Regions from separate parts of the Rossellomorea sp. NPDC077527 genome, predicted to be linked through region 2. Evidence: a T-box and tRNA genes for the amino acid it is inferred to sense, from the RefSeq annotation. Region 2 holds a T-box; the other holds one or more tRNA genes.
What was found. The T-box of region 2 lies ahead of proS (proline--tRNA ligase). A T-box ahead of a tRNA ligase gene usually reads a tRNA of that ligase, here a tRNA-Pro.
Positions count from the first base shown of each region.

Region 1 (4,932 bases), on a different contig from region 2:
ATCAAAAAGAAGTTGCAAAACAAAATATCTTATCATGAGATGAAATTAAATGATCTGTTTTAGTAAGGGGAATAGGTAGAAAAGGTCTGTTCTGGATTAAGTATTAAAAAAGCTGACAATCTGCTTTTATGAGATTGTCAGCTTATTAGAAAGCTTTATCTGATGTGAATCCCGATGCTATGGCATGATGACCTTGGATGCTGGACGTCCATCTGAATAAGTCAATAAGCCAATATTATTCTCTGTTTCAATGAGGGCAGAACCCTTTATAGGCTGATAACGAATGCTTTCCTTCCATATATAATCGGGGGATACGCTGTTTTCATGTTCTGCTTGCACAAGGTCAAACTCTTGATTACAGTAGCGGTAGAGTGTGCGATTGATCCTATCTCTGGCATTCAGGCTCACCATGAATTTTATAAGGGCTCCGGAAAATCCCGAGTAACTCATATTCTTTATCGGACTGCTTGTAAACTGATGGATTTTCAAGCTGCGTCCATCTGGAAAGGAAATATCAGATTGAACCGATGAAGCTGAATGAACATCACCGGATAAAATCATGCAGTCGCTTGGATTCCAAAGAGATACATGTTGAAGGAATGCGTTGAAGCCCATTCCGTTGTACTTCCAAGCTTCTAGATCAAAGTTGCTTTGCACAGGAAACCCAAGTGTACTTAAAGGAAGCATGTAGGTCTGCAGAAAGTTCTCTATTAAACCAATTCCATAAAGGGGGGAGGGAGATACAAGGATCAGGGGGTCACCTGAATTCCACCCGGATTCTTTCAGCTTGGCCCCTATCGTGTTCCACCCTTCTGAATTAAGTAGATTTGGTCCAAGTTGCCCCTCATCTATGCGCACCCCAACCTTTACCGGTTTTGGTTTATTGGCATAATCCCGCTGTGTTCTAGTATCAAGAAAAACGGCTTGTGGTGCAGTGGGGGCGGTGAATTGCCAAGAATCATAGTTCCATAGGGAATGGACCCAATTCTTGTGAGGGAGTGCCCCAAGGTGAAGAGAGTCAAAATAGGTTTGCATGATTTGGCCGAAATGGGTATAGGTATCAGGTTCATTACCCCATCCTTGGAAAAGCCAATAGGATGACAAACCATTACTGATGACATGTCTCCCTAATGGTGCATTCCAAACCCCTGCCTTCCACTCCTGTGTCAGGTTCCAATCATCAGTAATATCGTGATCATCAAATATCATATAGGTCGGTGTGTTCGCTAATAATCTTCTAACAGAGTATATTGCTTCCATTACATTAGCCAGGTCTTTCATCTGCTTTTGGTACCGGTCCTGAAGTTGTTTTCTTTCTTTTTTATGCTCATTGGAATCTTCATTCTTGAATGCAAAATAGATTTCATCCTGATCCAATGCTTCTTGAAAGGTTTTGAACAGGCCTTCTTCATGGGCGTGCTCCCATAATGAGGGACTCCAGGATAACAGGTACATGGCTGCATAATCACCAAACCTTAACAGATGATTGGCCGCATTTCTGGAAGTGAACCTGCAGAAGTGTTCCGAAATATATTGCCGGCCATTGATTTGTTGAAGTCTACTTCTGAAAATATCTTCTTTCAATCGAGGTTCAACTGAGCCTAGGTCTTCCTCTTGTCCCATCAGCTCATGACCAAGCTTTGTGATGATCTTGAATACGGGGTCTGCTACATCATCGGCATAGATTTGATCCCCCATTAAAAATAGAGAGGGAGGTCTATCGGTTTTTGTAGCGGATGAAGAAATGATTTTATCTGCCTCTGACATTGTATCGAGTCCCAATCCATGAAGCTTTCGACATGAGCCGTATAGAATATTCGAGGGACTCTCTTTATTGATCATAAAGGTGGGGTAAGCAAGATTTTCGTAGACAATCGAGTGTGGATGAGCAGGAGAAAGTAAGTCGAAGCTATCGAGGTTCAGTGATTCATTACCACTTTCGAAAAATATATTGTACCCAAGTAATTGATCTGTAGGAAAGAGTCCGCTATGTGGAGAAACATTGATCATACTTATAAATAGGTTCCTTCCAGCTTGAATCGTTCTCGTCTCTGTCTTACAGGCTAAGTTTGTATAGTCTGTAACTCGAGAATTTCCATTATGTTCTATCATAAACAACTGTGCTTTCATATCATATGGTTTGCTTAATGCAATCCAGAAAAAGACTTGTGCAGGGTCCACCCGCCGAACAATCGGACCGCACAAAATCGTTGGAAGCTCCATGGTTCCATCACCTCATTCATAATCTACTATTATCGTATTCACCGCCTATAAATATTGTGTAAACAAGCTTGCATACTTAAAGAAGTCTTATTAGCTGGTTATGTATCGTTAGGTTGATTGTTTATCCACCCTTTGTTTGCATTAGCTCAATGAATTTGACCTAATTTAAATTAGATATTTATTATTTTCCTATTGATTAGTACTTTGAAGATGTGGTATATTCTTCTTCGGCTTACAAAAATGGATTTGATAAGCAGAAAAAAATCATTCTTTTTTTATAAAACAGAAGTTGACTTCTGCGAAATCGGATGATATAGTAATACTTGTCCTTAAGCGGGATGCTTATAATAAAATACGGCCCATTGGTCAAGCGGTTAAGACACCGCCCTTTCACGGCGGTAACACGGGTTCGAATCCCGTATGGGTCACCAAAGTTTTTTGTGAAAGCAAAATAACTTACCATTATATTGTGGAGGATTAGCTCAGCTGGGAGAGCATCTGCCTTACAAGCAGAGGGTCGGCGGTTCGATCCCGTCATCCTCCACCATTTTTCATTATATAAAGTACTCACCGTGCCGGTGTAGCTCAACTGGTAGAGCAACTGACTTGTAATCAGTAGGTTGGGGGTTCAAGTCCTCTTGCCGGCACCATTTGGTTTTTCGAGCCATTAGCTCAGTTGGTAGAGCATCTGACTTTTAATCAGAGGGTCGAAGGTTCGAGTCCTTCATGGCTCACCAAAGATTTTTGCGATAGCAAAATATCTCACCGTGTGATTTTCGATCATACGAAAATCAACATTATATGCGGGTGTGGCGGAATTGGCAGACGCACCAGACTTAGGATCTGGCGCCGCGAGGCGTGGGGGTTCAAGTCCCTTCACCCGCACCATTTATTCGCGGAAGTAGTTCAGTGGTAGAACACCACCTTGCCAAGGTGGGGGTCGCGGGTTCGAATCCCGTCTTCCGCTCCAAAGACTTGCCGGGGTGGCGGAACTGGCAGACGCACAGGACTTAAAATCCTGCGGTAGGTGACTACCGTACCGGTTCGATTCCGGTCCTCGGCACCAAAGATTTTTGCGCTAGCAAATTATCTTTCCTTGCGTTACTTAGTAAAAAACTATAACTCATTTAGCGCCCGTAGCTCAATTGGATAGAGCGTTTGACTACGGATCAAAAGGTTAGGGGTTCGACTCCTCTCGGGCGCGCCATATATCGGGAAGTAGCTCAGCTTGGTAGAGCACTTGGTTTGGGACCAAGGGGTCGCAGGTTCGAATCCTGTCTTCCCGACCACTTCTTTTTTTGGGGCCTTAGCTCAGCTGGGAGAGCGCCTGCTTTGCACGCAGGAGGTCAGCGGTTCGATCCCGCTAGGCTCCACCAATTTTATAACTTATTTATTCGTGGCGGTGTAGCTCAGCTGGCTAGAGCGTACGGTTCATACCCGTGAGGTCGGGGGTTCGATCCCCTCCGCCGCTATTACATGATACATAACGAATGATTATAAGGACCCTTAGCTCAGTTGGTTAGAGCAGACGGCTCATAACCGTCCGGTCGTAGGTTCGAGTCCTACAGGGTCCATTATACGGAGGAATACCCAAGTCCGGCTGAAGGGATCGGTCTTGAAAACCGACAGGGGTGTAACAGCCCGCGGGGGTTCGAATCCCCCTTCCTCCTCCATATTTTCTTTCATGTTTATATCGTCGCGGGGTGGAGCACGACCGAATAATCTTCGGAGCGTTTACATCAGCGCACCGACTGAGCAGCAGCTTGAATAAGCTTACTGAAGTCGGGGTGGATTTATTGAATTCAACGTGGGATATGGAAACTTAATAATTTTTTATCGTCGCGGGGTGGAGCAGTTCGGTAGCTCGTCGGGCTCATAACCCGAAGGTCGCAGGTTCAAATCCTGTCCCCGCAATACCATTTTTGGCTAAGACAGGTTATTCCTTGATGAGTCACGTATGGATAGTTATTTTTGCTAGCGCAAGATAATGAAACCTATTTTGCTAGCGCAAAAAGCTTTGGTCCGGTAGTTCAGTTGGTTAGAATGCCTGCCTGTCACGCAGGAGGTCGCGGGTTCGAGTCCCGTCCGGACCGCCATTTTTGAAAAATGTTCTTTTGATAATTAAATCTTCTATATAATATGGCTCAGTAGCTCAGTTGGTAGAGCAATGGACTGAAAATCCATGTGTCGGCGGTTCGATTCCGTCCTGAGCCACCATTTATACTTAAGAACCTTTAAGTATTTATTTTATTTGGAGGGGTAGCGAAGTGGCTAAACGCGGCGGACTGTAAATCCGCTCCTTCGGGTTCGGCAGTTCGAATCTGCCCCCCTCCACCAAGATTTTTTACGTAGCGTCAGTGGAGTAAAATAATCTTCCATAAACGATGCGCAGTGAAGCGGAGCAACATACTCCAAACAAGTAGCACCAAGTTTTAAACTTATATCTAATCATAGGGGTATAGTTTAACGGTAGAACGAAGGTCTCCAAAACCTTTGGTGTGGGTTCGATTCCTACTACCCCTGCCAAAGAAATTTCAAGCGTGGCGATTGTGGCGAAGTGGTTAACGCACCTGATTGTGGTTCAGGCATTCGTGGGTTCGATTCCCATCAGTCGCCCTTTATATTGGGCTATAGCCAAGCGGTAAGGCATCGCACTTTGACTGCGACATGCGTTGGTTCGAATCCAGCTAGCCCAGCCAACGGCGGCAT
Region 1 is NZ_JBITVL010000005.1:251-5,182, reverse strand. Features, by position in the region: gene ACIGG7_RS17110 (hypothetical protein) at 1-38, shown strand, start outside; gene ACIGG7_RS17105 (metallophosphoesterase family protein) at 178-2,223, opposite strand; tRNA gene ACIGG7_RS17100 (tRNA-Glu) at 2,580-2,654, shown strand; tRNA gene ACIGG7_RS17095 (tRNA-Val) at 2,695-2,770, shown strand; tRNA gene ACIGG7_RS17090 (tRNA-Thr) at 2,798-2,873, shown strand; tRNA gene ACIGG7_RS17085 (tRNA-Lys) at 2,885-2,960, shown strand; tRNA gene ACIGG7_RS17080 (tRNA-Leu) at 3,027-3,111, shown strand; tRNA gene ACIGG7_RS17075 (tRNA-Gly) at 3,119-3,193, shown strand; tRNA gene ACIGG7_RS17070 (tRNA-Leu) at 3,201-3,289, shown strand; tRNA gene ACIGG7_RS17065 (tRNA-Arg) at 3,354-3,430, shown strand; tRNA gene ACIGG7_RS17060 (tRNA-Pro) at 3,436-3,512, shown strand; tRNA gene ACIGG7_RS17055 (tRNA-Ala) at 3,524-3,599, shown strand; tRNA gene ACIGG7_RS17050 (tRNA-Met) at 3,622-3,695, shown strand; tRNA gene ACIGG7_RS17045 (tRNA-Ile) at 3,724-3,797, shown strand; tRNA gene ACIGG7_RS17040 (tRNA-Ser) at 3,804-3,896, shown strand; tRNA gene ACIGG7_RS17035 (tRNA-Met) at 4,064-4,137, shown strand; tRNA gene ACIGG7_RS17030 (tRNA-Asp) at 4,243-4,319, shown strand; tRNA gene ACIGG7_RS17025 (tRNA-Phe) at 4,365-4,440, shown strand; tRNA gene ACIGG7_RS17020 (tRNA-Tyr) at 4,477-4,560, shown strand; tRNA gene ACIGG7_RS17015 (tRNA-Trp) at 4,676-4,749, shown strand; tRNA gene ACIGG7_RS17010 (tRNA-His) at 4,767-4,839, shown strand; tRNA gene ACIGG7_RS17005 (tRNA-Gln) at 4,848-4,922, shown strand; tRNA gene ACIGG7_RS17000 (tRNA-Cys) at 4,925-4,932, shown strand, end outside.
Region 1: it has a tRNA-Pro gene. The T-box ahead of proS (proline--tRNA ligase) is inferred to sense a tRNA for this amino acid. The anticodon was not compared.

Region 2 (19,229 bases):
AGGAAGTCCTGCACCTTTCAGACAGCACGTACGGATATCTCGTGAGTATTGCAGGTGGAGGATTCGTCCTGGGGTCACTCCTGAATACGGCGCTTTCTCATAAGCTTCATCATATGCACCTGATGGGAGCAGGCTCTTTGGTCGTTTCCCTAGGGTATATCATCTATGCTTGCTCATCTGACTTCCTGACAATTGCGATTGGATTTGCTCTTTTATCCTTCGCTCTTGCCTTTGCGACTACAGGATTTGAAACCTTTTATCAAGAACATATTCCTGTGGACATCATGGGCCGGGTGGGCAGCCTTTATGGATTGCTTGAAGGAGTTCTCGTCATTCTGTTGACGGTTCTGATCGGAGTCGGAGCAGAAGCTCTTTCAATTCGAGGTGCCGTGGCAGGAGGTTCCCTTTTCATGCTATTGATTACGCTGATATTGAATATGTGCTTGCAAAATAATTCTTGGAAAAAACAGTTAAAACAACATTCTGAATGTTATAATAAATAAAAACACACTCATACAAGGGGGTTCGCGGATGAAGATGACAGTAGATCAGTATTGGGACAGATGGGAAGAACTGATGAACCGGGTAGAAGCGAGCTTTGAGAAGTGGGATGACTTGGAGGATCTGTTGTTCATTGCCCAAAAAGAAGGGGATCTATATAAGGAGTTCTGCTGCCGGTTCGGGATCATGGGGACTGTCAACTACCTTGGGGAGTACGAGGAGTTATTTGATCATTTCGAGTGGTGCAGCGACTTCTTTTATGATAATGAAGAGAATCTTGAGGAGTGGGTGGAAGACATTCTGTGGATGTATAAGTGGGTGGCAGAGCATCTGGTGAAGATGCCTGGTATCGAGATGGAGATCTTAGATGACTTTTTCACTGACTTTAAAGACGCATATGACCGTTATGGATATAGTCTTCGCCCTTATTATCAGCATTTGCATAAACGAGCTTTAAAAACCGGCGAAATGGAAGAAGCCCATGCCCACTATCTCAAATGGACCGCTGCTGAACGTGATTCCCTTGCAGATTGTGAAGCGTGTGAATATCAGACGGAGCTTGAGTATTATTATATTACGGGAGAAATCGAAAAAGCGGCTCCCATAGAAAAGCTTTTATTATCCAAGGAAGTGACCTGCGGTGAAATTCCCCATCTGACGTATAGCAAGCTGCTTCTTCCTTATTATAAGCATGGGAAGGTGGAGGAAGCCCGACGTTATCAGACCGAGGGATATTTCTTTATTTACGATAAACCCCACTTCCTGGTGGAAGCATCCGAACATATCCGCTTCCTTGCATTAACAGAGCCTCTTAAGGGAATAAAGGTACTTGATCGTCACATCGAGTATGCCGATAGCGGGAAGGACCCGTATGGGATGTTTTATTTTTATATGAGTGCGATCGTCCTTCATCGCAAGCTTTTGGAAGCCGGGCATCGTCCGGGTTTTGCGGTGGATGTGATGAGTGAGGTGGCAGAGGAGATCGCGGCGGATTTTGATGCGCGGAATGGGAATGATTTTTATGAAAGAGAGATGGAGAGGTTTTATTTGCTTTAATGTATATTGACACCCCCATCAAATCTCTATATAATCATCTAAAATAACTGAAACATTGAAGAGGATCAGTAAAGGGATCTTGTCTTTTCAGAGAGGGAGCTAACGTGGTGAAAAGCTCTCATTGATGAACCTTTGAACCTGCCTCTAAGTTCTGTATCGAATGAAGATATCAGCGGTCCGAAACCGTTATCATGGAATGAGTGTAAAGCTTTGCTTTGAATCAGGGTGGTACCGCCAGAAATGGTCCCTGATGAGAAGCAGGGCTTTTTTTGTTTCCGTCTGGTGGTTCGCTGATATATTTGAGATTTCGCTGATCAAATGAAAATTTCGCTGATATATCCGGAAAATCGCCGATAAATTGAAAGTTTCGCTGATATATCAACATTTTCGCCGTTATATTCGTGATTTCGCTCGATAAAATCGCGATTTCGCCGTTAAATCCAAATTTTCGCCGATAAAATCAATTTATCGCCGTTAAATACAATCCAACGAAAAATGAGGTGCTCAAAATGGCTAAAGAATTTGTTAAAGATGTAACGGGCATGGAGGAAGACTTCGCCCAATGGTACACCGATGTCGTCAAGAAAGCGGAACTCATCGATTACTCAAGCGTCCGTGGTTCGATGATCATCAGACCTTACGGGTATGCGATTTGGGAGAATATCAAGGATGCCCTTGATGCCAGAATCAAAGAAACCGGGCATGAAAATGTGTATATGCCTTTGTTCATTCCAGAAAGCCTGTTGCAAAAGGAGAAGGATCACATCGAAGGATTCGCTCCGGAAGTCGCGTGGGTGACCCATGGAGGGGATGAGGAGTTAACGGAAAGACTTTGTGTGCGCCCTACGTCCGAGGTGTTATTCGGTGAGCATTACAAAAACATCATCCATTCGTATCGCGATTTGCCTAAGCTTTACAATCAATGGGCCAATGTTGTCCGTTGGGAGAAGACGACCCGTCCATTCCTGCGGACATTGGAGTTCCTGTGGCAGGAGGGGCATACGTGCCACGAGACGGATCAGGACGCCCACGACGAAACAGTGAAGATGCTTGAAGTGTACGCAGAGCTTTGTGAAGAAATGCTGGCGATTCCAGTCATCAAAGGCCAGAAAACAGAGAAAGAGAAATTTGCCGGTGCGAAATATACGTATACGATCGAGAGTCTGATGCATGACGGAAAAGCCCTGCAGTCAGGGACATCCCATCATCTGGGTGACGGGTTTGCAAAGTCATTCGGCATTCAATTTACAGACCGCGATGGGAAGCTGCAGCATGTTCAGCAAACATCCTGGGGACTCACCACCCGCATCATTGGGGCGATGATCATGGTTCACGGGGATGACCGGGGTCTTGTGGTGCCGCCAAGGATTGCACCTACACAGCTTATGATCGTACCGATCGCCCAGCATAAGGAAGGCGTCCTTGATTTTGCCTATGATCTGAAAAGTAAGCTGGCAGCCGTTGCCCGTGTCGGCATAGATGCGAGCGACAAAAAGCCTGGCTGGAAGTTCAATGAATATGAAATGAAAGGCATCCCACTTCGCCTGGAAGTCGGGCCACGTGATATCGAGAACGGACAGGTGGTGCTGGCGAGACGCGATACCGGTGACAAAATCACGGTCGGTATGGAAGAACTGGAAGGGAAAGTTGCTGAACTTCTGGAAGACATCCAACAAAATCTCCTGGAAAAGGCGAGAGTTCACCGTGAAGAAAAGACGACGGTAGCCAAGGACTTTGAAGAGTTCAAAACGATTGTAAGCGAGAAAGGCGGCTTCATCAAAGCGATGTGGTGCGGGGATCTGGCCTGTGAAGACAAGATCAAGGAAGAAACGAGTGCCACTTCACGCTGTATGCCGTTTGAGCAGGAGCAGGTATCCGATACGTGCGTGTGCTGTGAAAAGGATGCGAAACATCTGGTGTATTGGGCAAAGGCATATTGAGAAAAGGTAATATCTTTCTTGTATTGTCGATAGTCAGTAGTGCCATGATGGTGGCACTGGCGTTTTTTCAGTGGGATCTCGTTCACATTCTGACACCGTTTTTGATGCCGTTTCTTTGGTTGGCGGTGGCAGGTATTTTCCTTGTCACAGCCATCTTCTCCATCATTGCTCTATTCAAGAAGCAGGGATGGAAGCCGGTGCTCATTCAAGCTATGACCGTGATCTTCATCATCTTTTTCCCAATTAACAAAGTGGTACTGAATTTGGATTTTGAAAAACATCGTAAGGAGCGGGATGCGGTGGTGAAGAAAGTGATGGAAGGTACGCTCACTTCCAACGTCTCCTACAATGATTCCGTCATTCATCTCCCGGAGGAATATGGTGCGTTGTCTAAAGGAGGGGGAGACATTGTGATTGATAAGCGGAATGATGAAATGCTGATTCTCTTCTTTACCTTTCGTGGATTACTGGATAGCTTTTCAGGATTTGTCTACTCATCTTCAGGGGAGAAACCCCGTTCAGGAGACTTTGGAGGAGATTTCATCGAGATAGAACCACTGGCTGAACACTGGTATTTTGTGCGTTCCGGATAAAAAAGGACTTTCGAACCTTTCCGTACTTTTTCTTGCTAAAGCCTTCTTTTTCCTATGTTTCTTTAATAAATATAGGTAAAGGAGGCGTCGATTATATGGATGTAGGACTTATCATCATTTTTTTCATGGTATTCGTGGTAATCAGCCTATGGATCGTGCATTCCAAGCTTAACCGGATCACCGAGCATGTGAAGCAGATGGATGAGGAGTATTTATCCGATGAACAGATCGAGAAAGAATTAGAAGAAGAATGGTATAAAGATAAATGACGATGAAGGCGTTTCTCGTAAAGAGGGGCGCCTTCTGTTTTGAAAAAAAGAGCTATCATTCCAGTTGGGTGGTTGGTACTATTAAACATATAAGGTGGTGAGGGGCATGGAGACTTTGGTCATTGTTGTGGTCATCGTACTTTCCCTTTGGTCGATTACCATCACGATTGAAAAGCAAACGGGGAAAATGTTGGAAAGTCATCGCGCGCAAATAGAGCTTTTAAAAAAGATACAATCGAAATTGGATGAGAAATAGGCGTACATAAGGGATGGTGCAGGAGATGAAGCATAAGGACTTAACCATAGAAACACCGCGACTGGTGATCAGGCCCTTCGTAAACAGCGATTATGAAAACTGGTTAAGGGAACATCTGAACAGGCTCCCGTCACAGCATAAATATGATGTGGGATATCAGGATATGAGCGAGTGCACGGAGTTCTGGTTCCGGGAGATGCTTGAGAAGCATGACGAAATGATCGATGGGGATCAAGTGTATATCCTCGGAATTTTCCGGAAGGAGGATGAGGCAAATATCGGGACCATCGATTTCTCGACGCTCATGAGGTACAACTTCAATTGGGGAAGGGTCGGATATACCCTTCATAATCGTCACTGGAATCGTGGGTACGGTAAGGAAGCAGTGAAAGCTGCCCTTCAGCTTGCGTTTGTGAAATTGAATTTTCACCGGATTGAAGCCCATATCAATTTGGATAATACACCGTCGATCCGCCTTGCGGAAGGTGTTGGGATGCAGTATGAGTGTACGAGGAAAGGGTTCATTTATGAATTTGGGGAATGGACGGATAATCTGGTGTACTATGTGAATGCAGGGGAATAAATAAAAGGCCGGAATCGCTATGATTCCGGCCTTTTCCTTATTGTTGCAAACCTTCAATCGTCATGTCTTTAACAGGCAGGAAGGCTTCACCTGTATCCATATACGTGACATTCACTTTGTCATTTTCCTTCAGGTAGATGGCAAGTAAACTGTTTTCGGAAGAAACGATATAGTTCTTTCCGTTGTCGAGGAGGAAGGACACGACGGTGTAGTCACCGGATTTTTCTTTGTAGACCCGGACGACCGTACCGTTGGCTTTTTTCTCCTCTGCTTTGGAACTGCCGTCGACACTTCCACCGCCTCTTTGCAGGGCAGTTTTATAGGCTTTCAATGCCTGGTTCGGGGTGCCTGCGTAAGCAGAGATTTCAGGATTGGCGGCCGACACGATGAAGTAGTTCTGCAAGAAACCATTCGCATCGAGTACCGGAGTCAGCCAGCTTGCTTCACCGTAGAAGTTATAAAGAACCGGCATCTCGCCGTCCCATTTCTTTTCGATAAATTTCTTCTGGATGATCTGCAGGGCACCTTGTGAATCCATATACGATTCTTCCAGATTTCCTGTGTAGAATGTCGCTTCTCCGGTTCGTGAATTGGTCAGAGAGTATCCGAGCATGGAATCGACGCCTTCTTTTGGCGATGTGAAATCGGTGAAGTAGTACATATCACCATTTTCGTCGAAGATCGGGCTCACGTTCGCTTCCGTTCCTTCATCTGAAGGAAGTTTCACGTCAGATTTTCCGAAGCGGCTGTTCCAGAAACCTTTAACATAATTACCGAAGTAGCTGTTTTGAAGGCTGACCGTTTCTGGGGAAACTGCGCCGTCGATGAATGCCGGCACGTCTTTAATGGCATAGGATTTCGTTTTCCCTGTCTGAGGGTCAACCATGACGATTCCTTCCACTTCGAATCCGTTACGTGCCGAGATGAAATCCCCGTAAGTCTGGATATAAAACGGTTTTCCATCATCGTCGATTTCAAGCTGAACATCCCCGTTGAAAATCTCCTTCGGATAATTCAAACGGATATGACGCTCGATTTTCTTATTGAAGAAAGCAGAAGGTGTATACACCATTTCTTCTTTGATGAACTTAGGGTTCGCGTTTGAATCCGTCGCACTCAGCTTGAAGTATCCAGGAGTTTCATCCCCCTTAAGCCATTTGAAGAAACCGGAGAATTCAACAGGCGCGATGTACACATACTCCCCATCGACCTTCTGGATCTGCAGATTGCCGAGCTCATAATAACTCGTATTCGGTACTTGACCGAACGCTTTCTTCATTTTATTCCGGGCGAATTGTGGAGGGACGCTTGCCGGCGTTTCCTTTTCATCAAAAGCTTTGATCTCTGTTTTGATCTCCATTTTGGCCGATTCGAATTTCTTATCGGCATTGAAGACGAAGGCTGTCATGAAATATGCACCAACGCAGAGGGTTGCCAGAAACAGAAGACCTTTCACCATTCGTTCTTTTCCTGTTGAAAATGCGGCCCCGAATCCTGACGCAATGATCAGGAGGATCCACATGCTCGTAAAGTTCTGATCGAGATTCGTCAGGTAGTAGAAGACAAATACTACAAGAGAAGTAATGATGAGGGTCGCTCCGAACAGGGCCGGGAAGGATGGATACCCCTCTTTTTTATGTTGTTTTTTCATGATGGTCATTGGTACGAGCAGCAGCGCCATGACCAATCCGACAATCAGTGAAAATAATAAAATGTTTCCCATAATGTTCCCCTTTCAAGGTTGTGATTCTGTTTATAGTGTATATACGGATGAGGGGGTGGGGAGGTTTCACTTGTTTTTTGGGGAGAGTGATTGGTTTTGACTGAGCGCTCGGTCAAAGGATGAAGAGGAGTCATTGATGTCGAGAAATGTAGAATGGCAGATAAAATCGGAATTTGGCAGATATCCCTCTAGAACGGCAGATAAAAAGAGATTCTGGCAGATAAATCACCAGAAAGGCAGATAAAATGAAAATTTGGCAGATATCGCTTTCTGGAGGCTTCGTTCATTAGGGAGGTCGGCTGCAAATATGATCAGAAGCGCTGAACGATGGCAACCCGATTACCACTACCATATACCCAACCCAATCTTCATCCGCTATAATAGGAAGAAGCAACCATTCAGGAGGAAGTTATGGATATTTTTGATATTGCGAGGCTTGCGGGGGTGTCGCGGAAGACGGTGCAGCGGGTGTTGAACGATTCCGATCAGGTGCGGCCAGAGACCCGTGAGCGGATCATGAAGATCATGGAAGAACATCAGTATCAGCCGAATGTGTCAGCGCGACGGCTGGTGAAGAAGAAGACCCATACGATCGGATTGTTCATCATTCAGGATCCACGGAAAGACCGGATCTATTCGGATGATCTTTTTTACAGCGCCGTGATTGGGGCAGTGATCAATGCCTGCTCTCTCCGGGGCTACAAGGTGCTCGTGACGATTACCGAATTGGATGATCCGTCTCCGGTGATGAAGCTGTACCGGGAGAAAAGTATCGATGCAGGCATCATTATCAGCTGGAGCAACGTACAGCCCATTGTGGACAATATCCTGTCGGCCGGCTTTTTGGTCGGGGTCTTCGATCAGAACAATCTCACCGAGCGTACACCTTCCATTCCGATGCCGATACTGGAAAATGAAAAGGGGGCGATGGAGGCGGCGAATCACTTCATCCAGCTTGGACATGAAGATATCGCCATCATCACAGGGGATGAAGACAATCATGCTGCAAGGGAGCGACTCAGTGGATTTCGGAAAGCATTGAAGGCAGCGGGGATCCCAATAAAGCCTGAGTACATATTTAAGGGAAGATTTATGGAAGAATCGGGACGGGAAGCGGTCCACCATTGGATGGACAAGGGGATGCTGCCGTCTGCCATCGTCTGTTCCAATGATCATATTGCCTTTGGTGCCCTCAAAGCATTGAAGGAGGCAGGACGGAATGTTCCACAGGACGTTTCCCTCATCGGCTTTGACAATATCCTGCTGACGGAATACACGTCTCCTTCCCTTTCGACCATGAATGTGCCAAGAGTGGAGATGGCGGTTTCTTTGGTAGAACAGTTGATACACAGGGTCGAAGGAGTACCGGATGAAAAGATGAAGCCGTTTCAAGCGACTCTCGTAAGCAGGGAGTCCTGCCGTAAAAAGTAAGCCTGATTCCCCTTGGGAACGGGCTCTTTTTTTGTAGAAAATGAGATTGTTATTGTAAAAAAATGTTGTCAATCCATCGTGAGGGTTTTATAGTTATATACAAATGTCCCACGTGAGACATAAACAAATACAGGAGGCGTTCACATGTTAAAAAAAGCAGTCACTTCTTTTACCGCTGCATGTCTCATCATGACTCTGCCACCAGGAACCATAGGAAAAGCCGTACAAAAAGACAAGCCCTATCATCTAAAGGATTCAATCCTGAGGGATAAAACGATTGAGGGGGACCTGGTGATCACACCGGATGCCGGAGAGAATATTACACTTGAAAACGTGACGGTGCTAGGGGAAACCCTGATCAAAGGGGAAGCACCGGATACCCTGCAATTGACAGATTCCGAGTTGCATAGCCTCTCGGTTCAAGGACCCGGTCACTTGGCAAAAATCACAGTTTCGGGAGAATCGGTCGTTGAAGAGACTGAGTTGGAAGGAAATGTTATATTAGAAGAAAACGAGATTACATCTGACGGGTTTCAGAACGTAACTGTATCGGCATCACATGTCAAAACGAAAAAAGCCGATTTGAAAGGTGAGTTCGATACGGTTTCGACGACAGGGAAAAAGGGGGAAGCGCAAGTAGAAATTGACGGTATTGCAGAGCGGTTAGAATTGAACACGCTTTCATCTGTCGCTCTTTCGTCTGACGGAGTGGTAAAAGAACTTCTGGTGTCGCAAACAGGTAAAGGATCGACCATCGACGGAGAAGGATCCATTGAAAAAGCAACATTGAACAGTGAAATCGAATTCAATGGGAAAGAAACAAGTGACGCTGCTTCTTTTGTTACACCATGGTCCCTCGTCTGGAATGATGAATTCAATGAGGAAGAGATCGACCGTAATAAGTGGACGTTTGATATCGGCAACGGTTATACCAATGCCAACGGAACCTTCATTCCGGGATGGGGGAACAATGAACGGCAATATTATACGGATCGCCCGGAAAATGCAAGGACGGAAGACGGGAAGCTGTTGATCACAGCCAAGAAGGAAGATTATAAAGGGTATGCCTATACGTCATCCCGTCTTAAGACGAAGGGGCTTTTTTCAAAGACTTACGGGAAATTTGAAATGAAGGCATCTCTGCCTGTTGGAAAGGGATATTGGCCGGCGTTCTGGATGTTGCCTGAAGATGACCGGTACGGCGGATGGGCTGCTTCCGGTGAGATTGATATTTTAGAAGCACAGGGAAGCAATCCGGGTGAAGCCATCGGAACGCTTCATTACGGTGAATCGTGGCCGAATAATAAATATACCGGCACTCACTATGCCTTTGAAAATGGATCGACCATCGCCGACGAGCATGTGTACTCGGTTGAATGGGAGCCGGGGGAAATCCGCTGGTATGTTGACGGGAAACTCCGTCAGACCCAGAACAACTGGTACAGTAAAGGCACAGGAAATGCCGCTAATTTCACGTATCCCGCTCCATTCGACCAGCCGTTCCATATGCTGTTGAATCTGGCGATCGGCGGAAATTTCGATGGCGATCCGACAGAGGAGACGATGTTCCCTCAATCGATGGATGTGGACTATGTACGTGTGTATGATTTGACAGGAAGACCGTATCAATCGCCGGAACTGCCTGTATTTGAACAGGCACCATTACCGGATGACGCGAAACAGCCATTGGAAGATGGTAACTTGATTTACAACAATGGATTTAATCAAGAATGGGAAGACGTTGACGGTATTCCTGGAGTGGAGAATACGGATTACTGGTACTTCTTGACCGTACCTGATTTCGGAGGGAAGGCGAATGTGTCCCTTGACCAGGTTGATGGAAGTCATTTTGCCAAAGTGGATGTGGAAGAGCCGGGAAGCCAGCCTTACTCCGTGCAGCTCATCCAAGATGTTTCCCTCGGTAAAGGCCGATACTACCGTGTGTCTTTTGATGCGAAGTCGAACGGTTCACGACCGATCAATGTAAAAGTAGGCGGTGGAGCGGACAGGGGGTACAGCGCTTATTCAAACAGCGAAGCCTTTTCATTAACGGACGAGCTGGAATCCTATGAAATGGTATTCCAGATGACCGAGGCAAATGATCTTGCAGCACGCGTGGAGTTTAATCTCGGATTGTCCAAGCTCCCAGTGTGGCTCGGGAATGTCCGGGTGGAAGAGATCCCTCCTGTACAAGTAGATCCGGATGCTTCCAAGCCAGCCCTTTCAAACGGGAACCTTCTCTATAATGGAACGTTCGATCAGGGATTCCCTGACCGTCTGCTGTTTTGGAATCTGATAGGTTCCGAGAGTGCCGAATCCATTGGAGTAGATCCTGAGGAGCGGGTATTCGCGGTCAAGCCATCAAGTGAAACAGACGAGGTTGGAATGGTACAAAAAGGGGTACAGCTTAAGGCGTTGAACGAGTATGAATTGACGTTTGACGGGGTGGCTGAGAGTGATCGTGACCTTGTGATCGAGCTGAGAAGCAAAGACGGGGAAGAGGTCTATGCATCGGAAACAATTTCTCTGACTACAGATTGGGATAATCACGCCATGAAGTTTACGATGCCGGATGTAACAGATCTTGAATCCCAGCTGATCATCCATCTCGGAGGAAGCACTGATGAGGTAAAGCTGGATAACTTCAAGTTAAAGAAAATAGCGGGAGCGCCGGGTGCGAATATGATTCAAAATGGCTCTTTCGATACCGATTTGGAATTCTGGGACAATTACCTTCATTATGATGCTTCAGCTGGTATTTCCAGTGAAGATGGGCAGGCGAAGATCTCGATTGGAAATGAAGGAAATGAAACCTGGAGTGTTCAGCTTTATCAGGGTGGATTGAAGCTTGAGCCGGGAGTGGAATACACGCTTTCCTTTGATGCGAGTTCGACGGTTGACCGGACGATGGAAGTGACAGTGGAAAATGCCGGTTATCATCGCTACTTATCAGAAGTCGTTCAGCTTGGTGGAGATAAAGCGCATTATGAGTATACGTTTACGATGCCTGCTAGTGATTCAACGAGTCTTAAGTTCCTGCTGGGTAAAAGCGGATCGTCGATCGGAGCTCATGATGTGGAGATTGATAATGTGGTGTTGAAGTAGATAGTTAGGGGAGTGCAGCGTCTTGGGGCGCTGTGCTTTTTGTTTGGGCGTAGGCTGATTGAGCGCTCGGTCAAAGGTCAGGAGGGCGGAGGAATTTGTCGAAAAAGGTAGAACGGTCGATATCCGGGTGATTTCGGTCGATAAAATCAAATGAAGGGTCGATAAACTGAAAAAACGGTTGATATCCTGAAAATAAGGTCGATAAATCTCCATAACGGTCGATATCCAATCCGACAGCCGCCCATCCCCCGAAAAGAGAAGCAGCCGATCCACAATCGGCTGCTTCATACCCTTATGTCAGTGCTTTTTCCGGCTTGATTGGATGAAGTCGTCCGTCCTCATCCCGAAATACGATATGTTCACGGCCAAACTTCGTCGGAGTATCGATTCCAGCGGCAGCGGCCAGGTTGTACAGGCCTTCGCGCAGGGAGATGATGTAGTTACACACACGAAATGATTTTTCTTCGACGATAAGTGCCTTTTGCAGTTTCTTATCCGTGGTGGCAACGCCGACGGGGCAGTTGTTCGTGTGACACACCTGAGCCTGGATGCAGCCAACAGAGAACATCAGCCCGCGGGCAATGTTGACAAAGTCGGCTCCCAGGGCAAGGGCGAAGGCGATTTTATCGGGTGTTAATAGTTTTCCAGATGCGAAGATTTTCACCTTGTTCCGTACCCCGTATTTCACCAGGGTATCGTGGAGGAAAGGAAGTGCCGATTTGATTGGGATCCCAGCCGATGCAGCGAGTTCCTGATAGGATGCGCCTGTTCCGCCTTCTCCTCCGTCCACGGTGATGAAGTCGGGATGTTTTCCGGAGGTGGCCATATAGGAGGCAAGGTCTTCAATATCATTTGTGTTTCCTACTACCAATTTGATTCCGACGGGTTTGCCCCCTACTTCCCTCAGTTGTTCGATGAAGTCCATCATCTGTTCGTTGCTGTTGAATTCCTTGAATCGGTTTGGGCTGTCGATGGATTTCCAAGGCTCCACGTTACGGATGTTGGCGATCTCCTCTGTTACTTTTTTTCCGTCAACGTGGCCACCACGGGTCTTGGCACCTTGAGCCAGTTTTAATTCAAAGGCCTTCACTTCTTTCAGCTCACTTTTCTTTTTGAATTCCTCCCAGGAAAATTCCCCGTCCTTCGTTCTGACTCCAAATAAACCCGGGCCGATTTGGCAGATGATATCGACGCCGCCTTTGAGGTGATGCTTTGATAATCCGCCTTCCCCGGTGTTCATCCACGATCCGGAAGCGAGCTTTAAGCCGGTGGATAAGGCCGTGATGGCCGCTTCACCGAGGGAGCCGTAGCTCATGGCGGATTGACCGACGAGTCCTTTCACTTTAAACGGATGTCTGCACGTATGCTCGCCGATGACCGGTGCGTCTTCGTCTTTCAGGAGAAACGGATCCACTTCGGTTTCTTCCCTGTGTTCCCTGCGGCTGAGCAGGTTATCTTTATCGATTTTGTAGATTTTGGTTTTGACTTTTTGAGAGTGATCGATGCGGAGTTCGTCCCGCTGGACAGGGAAAAGGGTGTTCCGTATGTAGTAGCCTTCCTTTTCGAAGTCCCGCTCAGAGCCGAATCCGAGCATCCTTGATTTATATTTCCCGGCCATGACGGTATGGGTATACTCCAGTCTTGAGAAGGGTTTTCCTTCGTTGTCGTGATGGAAGAGATACTGTCTGAGTTCGGGTCCGATTTTCTCGAGGATGTATCTCATTTTTCCAAGAACAGGGAAATTCCGCAACACCGCATGCTCTTTTTGTTTTTCGTCTGTGAACCATAAATAAAGAATCAGTCCGATTGGAATCGCGAGTGCAAGAACGATGACGGTAAGGAGAATCCATTGAATGACAGAAATGCTGTTCACTTTCATACCTCCTATAGGGAGAAAGAGCCTTTTACAGGCTCAATCCCTTTTTAAAATAGTCGTTTCAACGCTTTTCGCAGTGGTGGCATTTCGACTTCATGCTTCTTGAAAAATTTCTTCATGACGTGCTTGGAGTAGCCTGACGCCTGTTCGAAATTGATTTTGCCTGGAAGGGGAGGCTGGTCTTCGATGACACAGTCGATGATGACCGGTTTATTGGACTTTACAGCCATTTCAAAGGCAGGCTGCAGGTCTTCATGCTTAACGACTCGGTAACCTTCACCGCCGCACGCTTTGGCAAATTGGGCGAAATCAATGTCCTGGAGGTCTGTTTCATATTCCAGGTGGCCGATGGATTCCTGTTCATACTTGATCATGCCGATCTTCCGGTTGTTCATGATGACGACGATGATCGGGAGCTTGTATTTCACAGCGGTGACGAAATCATGCATCACCATCGTAAAACCTCCGTCTCCGCAAACGGCAATCGCCTGGCGTTCGGGCTCTGAGATGCCACTTGCGATGGCTCCTGGAAGTCCACAGCCCATTGTTGCCATCCAGCTCGAGATGATCATTTTCTGATTGGTCATTTTGAAATGACGGGCGGTCCAGACCGTCACGTTGCCCACGTCCACGGATAGGGTTGCATCATCGGCGGCAATCTTCTGAAGGGCAGCGATGACTTGTGGTGGCTTCATGGGTGTCGTCACTTCGACTTCATCTTTTTCAATATGCTTCCACCAGTTTTTCATATTGTTCTGGCATTCTTCCAAGAAAGAGCGGTCTTCTTTGACAGGTAACTGCTCGTTCCATTGCTTCAGGACCAGGTTGGAATCACCGACGATCCCGACGGAAACCGGATATCTCTTTCCGATTTGAGTTGCGTCCGCATCTATCTGGACGGCCGGGGTATCGTCAGGAAGGTAATCACGATAAGGGAAAGACGTACCGATCATAATGAGGAGGTCGGATTCCTCCATGGCTTCGTAGGCGGGCTTCGTTCCAATCTGGCCGAGCTGGCCGAGATTATGGGGATGCCTGTCCGGGAAAATGCCTTTTGCAGGGAGTGTAAAGATGACAGGAGCCCCTATTTTTTCGGCAAAAGCCTCTAGTTCACGGGCCGCATGCCTTGATCCCGTTCCTGCAAGGATGACCGGACGCTTCGCTTTATGTACGTATTCCATTCCGGTCTTCATGTCTTTGTCCAGGGGAGCGGGGATGGTTACAGCCGGGATGCTTGATGTAGCCTTCACGCTGTCCTTGATTTTCTGTCCGGGGATGTCGTCCGGGATGATCAGCACGGACACACCTTTTTTCGCGTAAGCGGTCCGGATCGCCTGATTCATCAAATCGGGAAGTGACTCAGGTGATGTCACCCGCTCACAGTAAACGGAGACGTCTGCAAAAACGCGATCGAGATGAACTTCCTGGAATGAATCCATGCCGAGCTCTTCCGTTGCCACCTGTCCTGCCAAAACCAATACGGGCGCACCGTCTGCCTTTGCATCATACAAACCATTCAATAAGTGGATGGCTCCAGGTCCGCCGATGGATAAGCATACCCCGATGTTTCTGGTGAGCTTTGCATAAGATGAGGCGGCGAGTGCTCCGACTTCTTCATGTCTGACCTGGATGAACTCAATGTTTTCTTTTTCACTTCGGAGCACGTCGACAAAATGATTGATGGAATCACCGGGAAGACCGAATACATGCTTGATGTTCCATTGCTCCATGATGTCTGCTGCTGCCTGTCCTGAGAGTTTATGTGCCATAGTGGAACCTCCTTTGATTGAATAGTGATTTTTTACCACCGTTGGAGATTTGTTAAACGTTGAGCGAAGGAGTGGTGCAACTTTTGTAGATGGATGTAGAACGATCGATATCCCGAGGGTTCCGATTGATAAATGAACGGTCGATAAAATGAAAATAAGGTTGATAAATCCTGATAAAGGTTGATAACCTTTCTGAACACAAAAAAAGCAACCGATCTAAGATCAGTTGCTTATCCCAACACCACTTCCACACCGAAATGGTCCGAAACGACAGGTTTATTTACAGTATTAAAGATAACCTGGGATGATTTCACCGGCATTTTTTCACTGGAGAGAATAAGATCGATACGAAGGTCGAGTTTGTTCTCATCCCAGCCTGCGATTTTTCCTTGAACGGTGATGCCACTGTCTCTTTCTGCTGCGGTATCGAATGTGTCATGCAGTCCTTTGGAAATAAGATAATCGTATCCTTCCCCACGGATCAGGGCGTTGTTGTTAAAATCGCCCATTAAGAAGAACGGGGATTCAGCCGTGACCTGCTCCATCAAGTTATCGACTTGAAACTGAAATGGCTCTTCATTGTCCGTCCACCAGCCGAGGTGGCAGGAGTAGAAGGTGAGGGGCTTTCCTTCATATGAAATCGTGGCTCCTACGATTTTACGGGTTTTCCAGTAGGATTGGTCATGACTTTTTGAGATAAAGAAGCGGTGGTCTTCCACAATCGGGTGCTTTGTTAATATGGCGACGCCTTCTTCATAAATGTCGTATCCGATATGAGCGAAGTCCCAGACGAGGGAGTAATCTGTCACACCCTGTTTCTCTAGTTCTCCAAGGAGGACTAGGGCAAAATTGTCATTTTTGATCAGCCCCTGGACGGTTTCACTTTCGATCAGCTGACTGACTTCCTGAAGGGCGATGACATCATAGGATTTCTCCGCGATGTCATCGGCTAAGATTGAGATTTTTTCGTGTTGGTTGTCTTCCTGCCATGAGTGACAATTCAACGTGAGTAATTTCATAAATTAAGCTCCCAATAAATCTTGAATATCCGACTTGATGACGTCTGCCTTTGGACCATAGATCGCCTGAACGCCTTTGTCCTTAAGGATGAGTCCAAGTGCTCCATTACTCTTCCATTCTTGTTCTGTTCCGACGAGTGAGGTGTCTTTTACCGTCACGCGAAGTCGTGTCATGCAGGCATCTACGTCTACGATGTTTTCTTTTCCGCCAAGCATGGCAACGACTTTCGGAGCGATGGAATCGGCACTTACCGTACCGCCGCCGGTTGACGCTTCATCTTCGATGTAGTTCCCGTTACGACCTGGTGTCGGGAAGTTGAACTTCTTGATCAGGAAGTTGGCAACCGCGAAGTTCAGGCCAAAGAATACGATACAGGCAATGACGAAGTTGACTAGGTCGACCCACAGACCTGCTTTGATGATCATCGGAACACGAGTCAGAAGCTCTATGGATCCGAATGAGTGAACGCGGATGTGTATGATATCCACAATCGCGAAGGCAAGTCCTGTCATGATGGCATACACCACATATAGAAGTGGGGCAGCAAACATGAACATGAATTCGATCGGCTCGGTTACACCTGTCAAGAATACGGCTAGACCTGCTGAGAAGAACATGGATTTGTATTTTTTCTTCTTATCTTTATCCACATTTCTGTACATAGCGTACGCGATCCCAATCAGGGCAGCTGTGGATAAAATCATCTGACCGACTTTGAAACGGGCAGGTGTAACATCATTCAACAGCTGTTTATAACTTGCTGTGTCTCCTGCAGCCAGGAAGTTGTTTAAATCGGCGATCCAGGCAAGCCATAATGGGTCTTGACCGGCTACCGTCGATCCTGCGCTGGAACCTGTCAGAATCGTGTATGTTCCGCCAAGTTCTGTGTAGTTGATCGGAACCGTTAACATATGATGCAAACCGAATGGCAATAACAGTCGCTCTAATGCACCGAATACAAATGGTGCGACGATCGGTGCCGTGTTGCGGGATGTAGCGATCCATTGACCGAAGTCATTCAGTAATCCTTGGACAAATGGCCAAACAATCGACATGATGACGGCGATGATGATCGAGCCAACAATTACGACGAATGGTACGAAGCGTTTTCCATTAAAGAAGGAAAGGGCATCAGGTAATTTACTGTAGTTATAATATTTGTTAAAAAGATTGGCTCCGAGGAAACCGGAGATGATCCCGACGAATACACCCATGTTAAGGGCAGGTGCTCCCAGGACCGATGTAAAATACTCTGAAACGACGAGTGTTTGTCCGAAAAGGGAAGAGACCGTTGCTTCAGGATCCCCGAGCATATCTCCGCTTACTCCAAAAATAGCACCCGTGATCCGGTTGATCAAGATGAATGCGATCAGGGCGGCGAAGGCACCGCCTGCACGTTCTTTCGCCCATGAGCCACCGATGGCGACGGCGAATAAAATGTGAAGATTGGTGATGACTCCCCAACCAATGTCTTCCATTACTCTTGCAATCGTTTGCACTAATGTGATGTCTCCACCCATCATGGCAATCAACTTACCGAGGGAAATCATGATTCCTGCAGCTGGCATGACCGCCACGACCACAAGCAATGCTTTCCCGAACTTCTGCCAAAAATCAAATGACAATACATTCTTCATAAACCTGTTTCCTCCTTTAATATCAATCTATTGGACTATATTTCTTACATGCATGACATGTGTGCGTTTACATTTCAGTTTAAAATGAAATGTGTGTCGCTGTGTCTTCATTTAATGTGGATATGTACATGAAGAGGATGCAATAAAAATGCAACCGTTTGCACTAACTAAACACATTTTATGATATCCCTTTCAAGAAAGCAACAAGAAATTATTATTTTAGTAAAATATTAGTACGAAGAGGGACGGACCTTGGTAGGGGAGGGTAGAGACTTGGGGGAGTGGAAAAGGAGTCTAGTTGTTTAGCAGTAGGTAGATAGGAATCTGTGCAGACAAGTTATTCACATGTGGATAAAACGGTAGGGAATTGAGGTGTGGATAGGTATCCGCTTCTTATTTTGGGATAAAAAAAGCACCCAATCTTCAAGATTGGATGCCCTACATATTATTTCAACAATCTCAGGCCGTTTAGAATAACCAGAATCGTACTACCCTCATGTCCGATGACTCCAAATGGGAGGTCGAGGATCTGAAGGAAGTTAGAGGCGATCAACAGCATGATGACCGTGATGGAAAACACGACGTTCTGCTGGACGATGCGCTTCATTTTTTTAGAAAGCTTGATGGCTTCGGCAATCCGGGTCAGGTCGTTTTTCATTAACACCACATCGGCTGTTTCCAAGGCGACATCCGTTCCTTCGCCCATGGCAATCCCAACGTTGGCCGTTGCTAGGGCAGGGGCGTCGTTGATGCCGTCTCCGACCATTCCGACCGTACCAAATTGGTGTTTCAGTTTCTTCAGTTCGTCTACTTTCGTTTCAGGGAGGCACTCCGCAATGAAGCTTGAGACCTTGGCTTCTTCTGCAATGGCACGGGCTGTCTTTTCATTGTCACCGGTCAGCATAATCGTCTCGACGCCTTCTTTTTCCAGGAGCTTCAAGGCTTCGATGGTTTCATTGCGGACCACGTCTTTTAACGCGATGAGAGCAATGATTTCATTCTCTTTTGCAACAAATACGGTCGTTTTTCCTTCTGCGGCAATTCGTCCGTATGCACCGTTCATAAACTGTTCTGCTAACAGTTTATCCACAAAATCGGCTTTCCCTATTTTCCATTCCGATCCGTCCATAAGAGCTTTGACTCCCCATCCGGATACATCTTCAAGAGAATCAGGCTGAGTCAGTTCCACGTTCAGCTCACGGGTGGCGTGACCGACGATGGCCTGTGCAAGTGGGTGATTCGATTGGTTTTCAATCGATGCCACAATGCTCAACACATCTCGTTCATTCATATCGTTGGCGATCAGAATATCTGTCACTACGGGTTTCCCTCTCGTTAATGTTCCTGTCTTATCAAAGGCAATCGCTTTGATGTTACTTAAGTTTTCGAGGTGGGCGCCACCCTTGAAAAGGATTCCGTGACGGGCACCGTTTGAGATGGCCGAAAGACTCGCCGGCATGATGGCTGCGA
Region 2 is NZ_JBITVL010000001.1:296,750-315,978, forward strand. Features, by position in the region: gene ACIGG7_RS01395 (MFS transporter) at 1-503, shown strand, start outside; gene ACIGG7_RS01400 (hypothetical protein) at 532-1,557, shown strand; T-box leader at 1,604-1,809, shown strand; gene proS (proline--tRNA ligase) at 2,067-3,497, shown strand; gene ACIGG7_RS01410 (hypothetical protein) at 3,494-4,090, shown strand; gene ACIGG7_RS01415 (hypothetical protein) at 4,186-4,359, shown strand; gene ACIGG7_RS01420 (hypothetical protein) at 4,466-4,615, shown strand; gene ACIGG7_RS01425 (GNAT family N-acetyltransferase) at 4,641-5,198, shown strand; gene ACIGG7_RS01430 (hypothetical protein) at 5,236-6,921, opposite strand; gene ACIGG7_RS01435 (LacI family DNA-binding transcriptional regulator) at 7,333-8,352, shown strand; gene ACIGG7_RS01440 (carbohydrate binding domain-containing protein) at 8,497-11,457, shown strand; gene ACIGG7_RS01445 (FMN-binding glutamate synthase family protein) at 11,750-13,321, opposite strand; gene ACIGG7_RS01450 (pyruvate oxidase) at 13,381-15,102, opposite strand; gene ACIGG7_RS01455 (endonuclease/exonuclease/phosphatase family protein) at 15,333-16,121, opposite strand; gene ACIGG7_RS01460 (PTS transporter subunit IIBC) at 16,125-17,759, opposite strand; gene ACIGG7_RS01465 (heavy metal translocating P-type ATPase) at 18,205-19,229, opposite strand, start outside.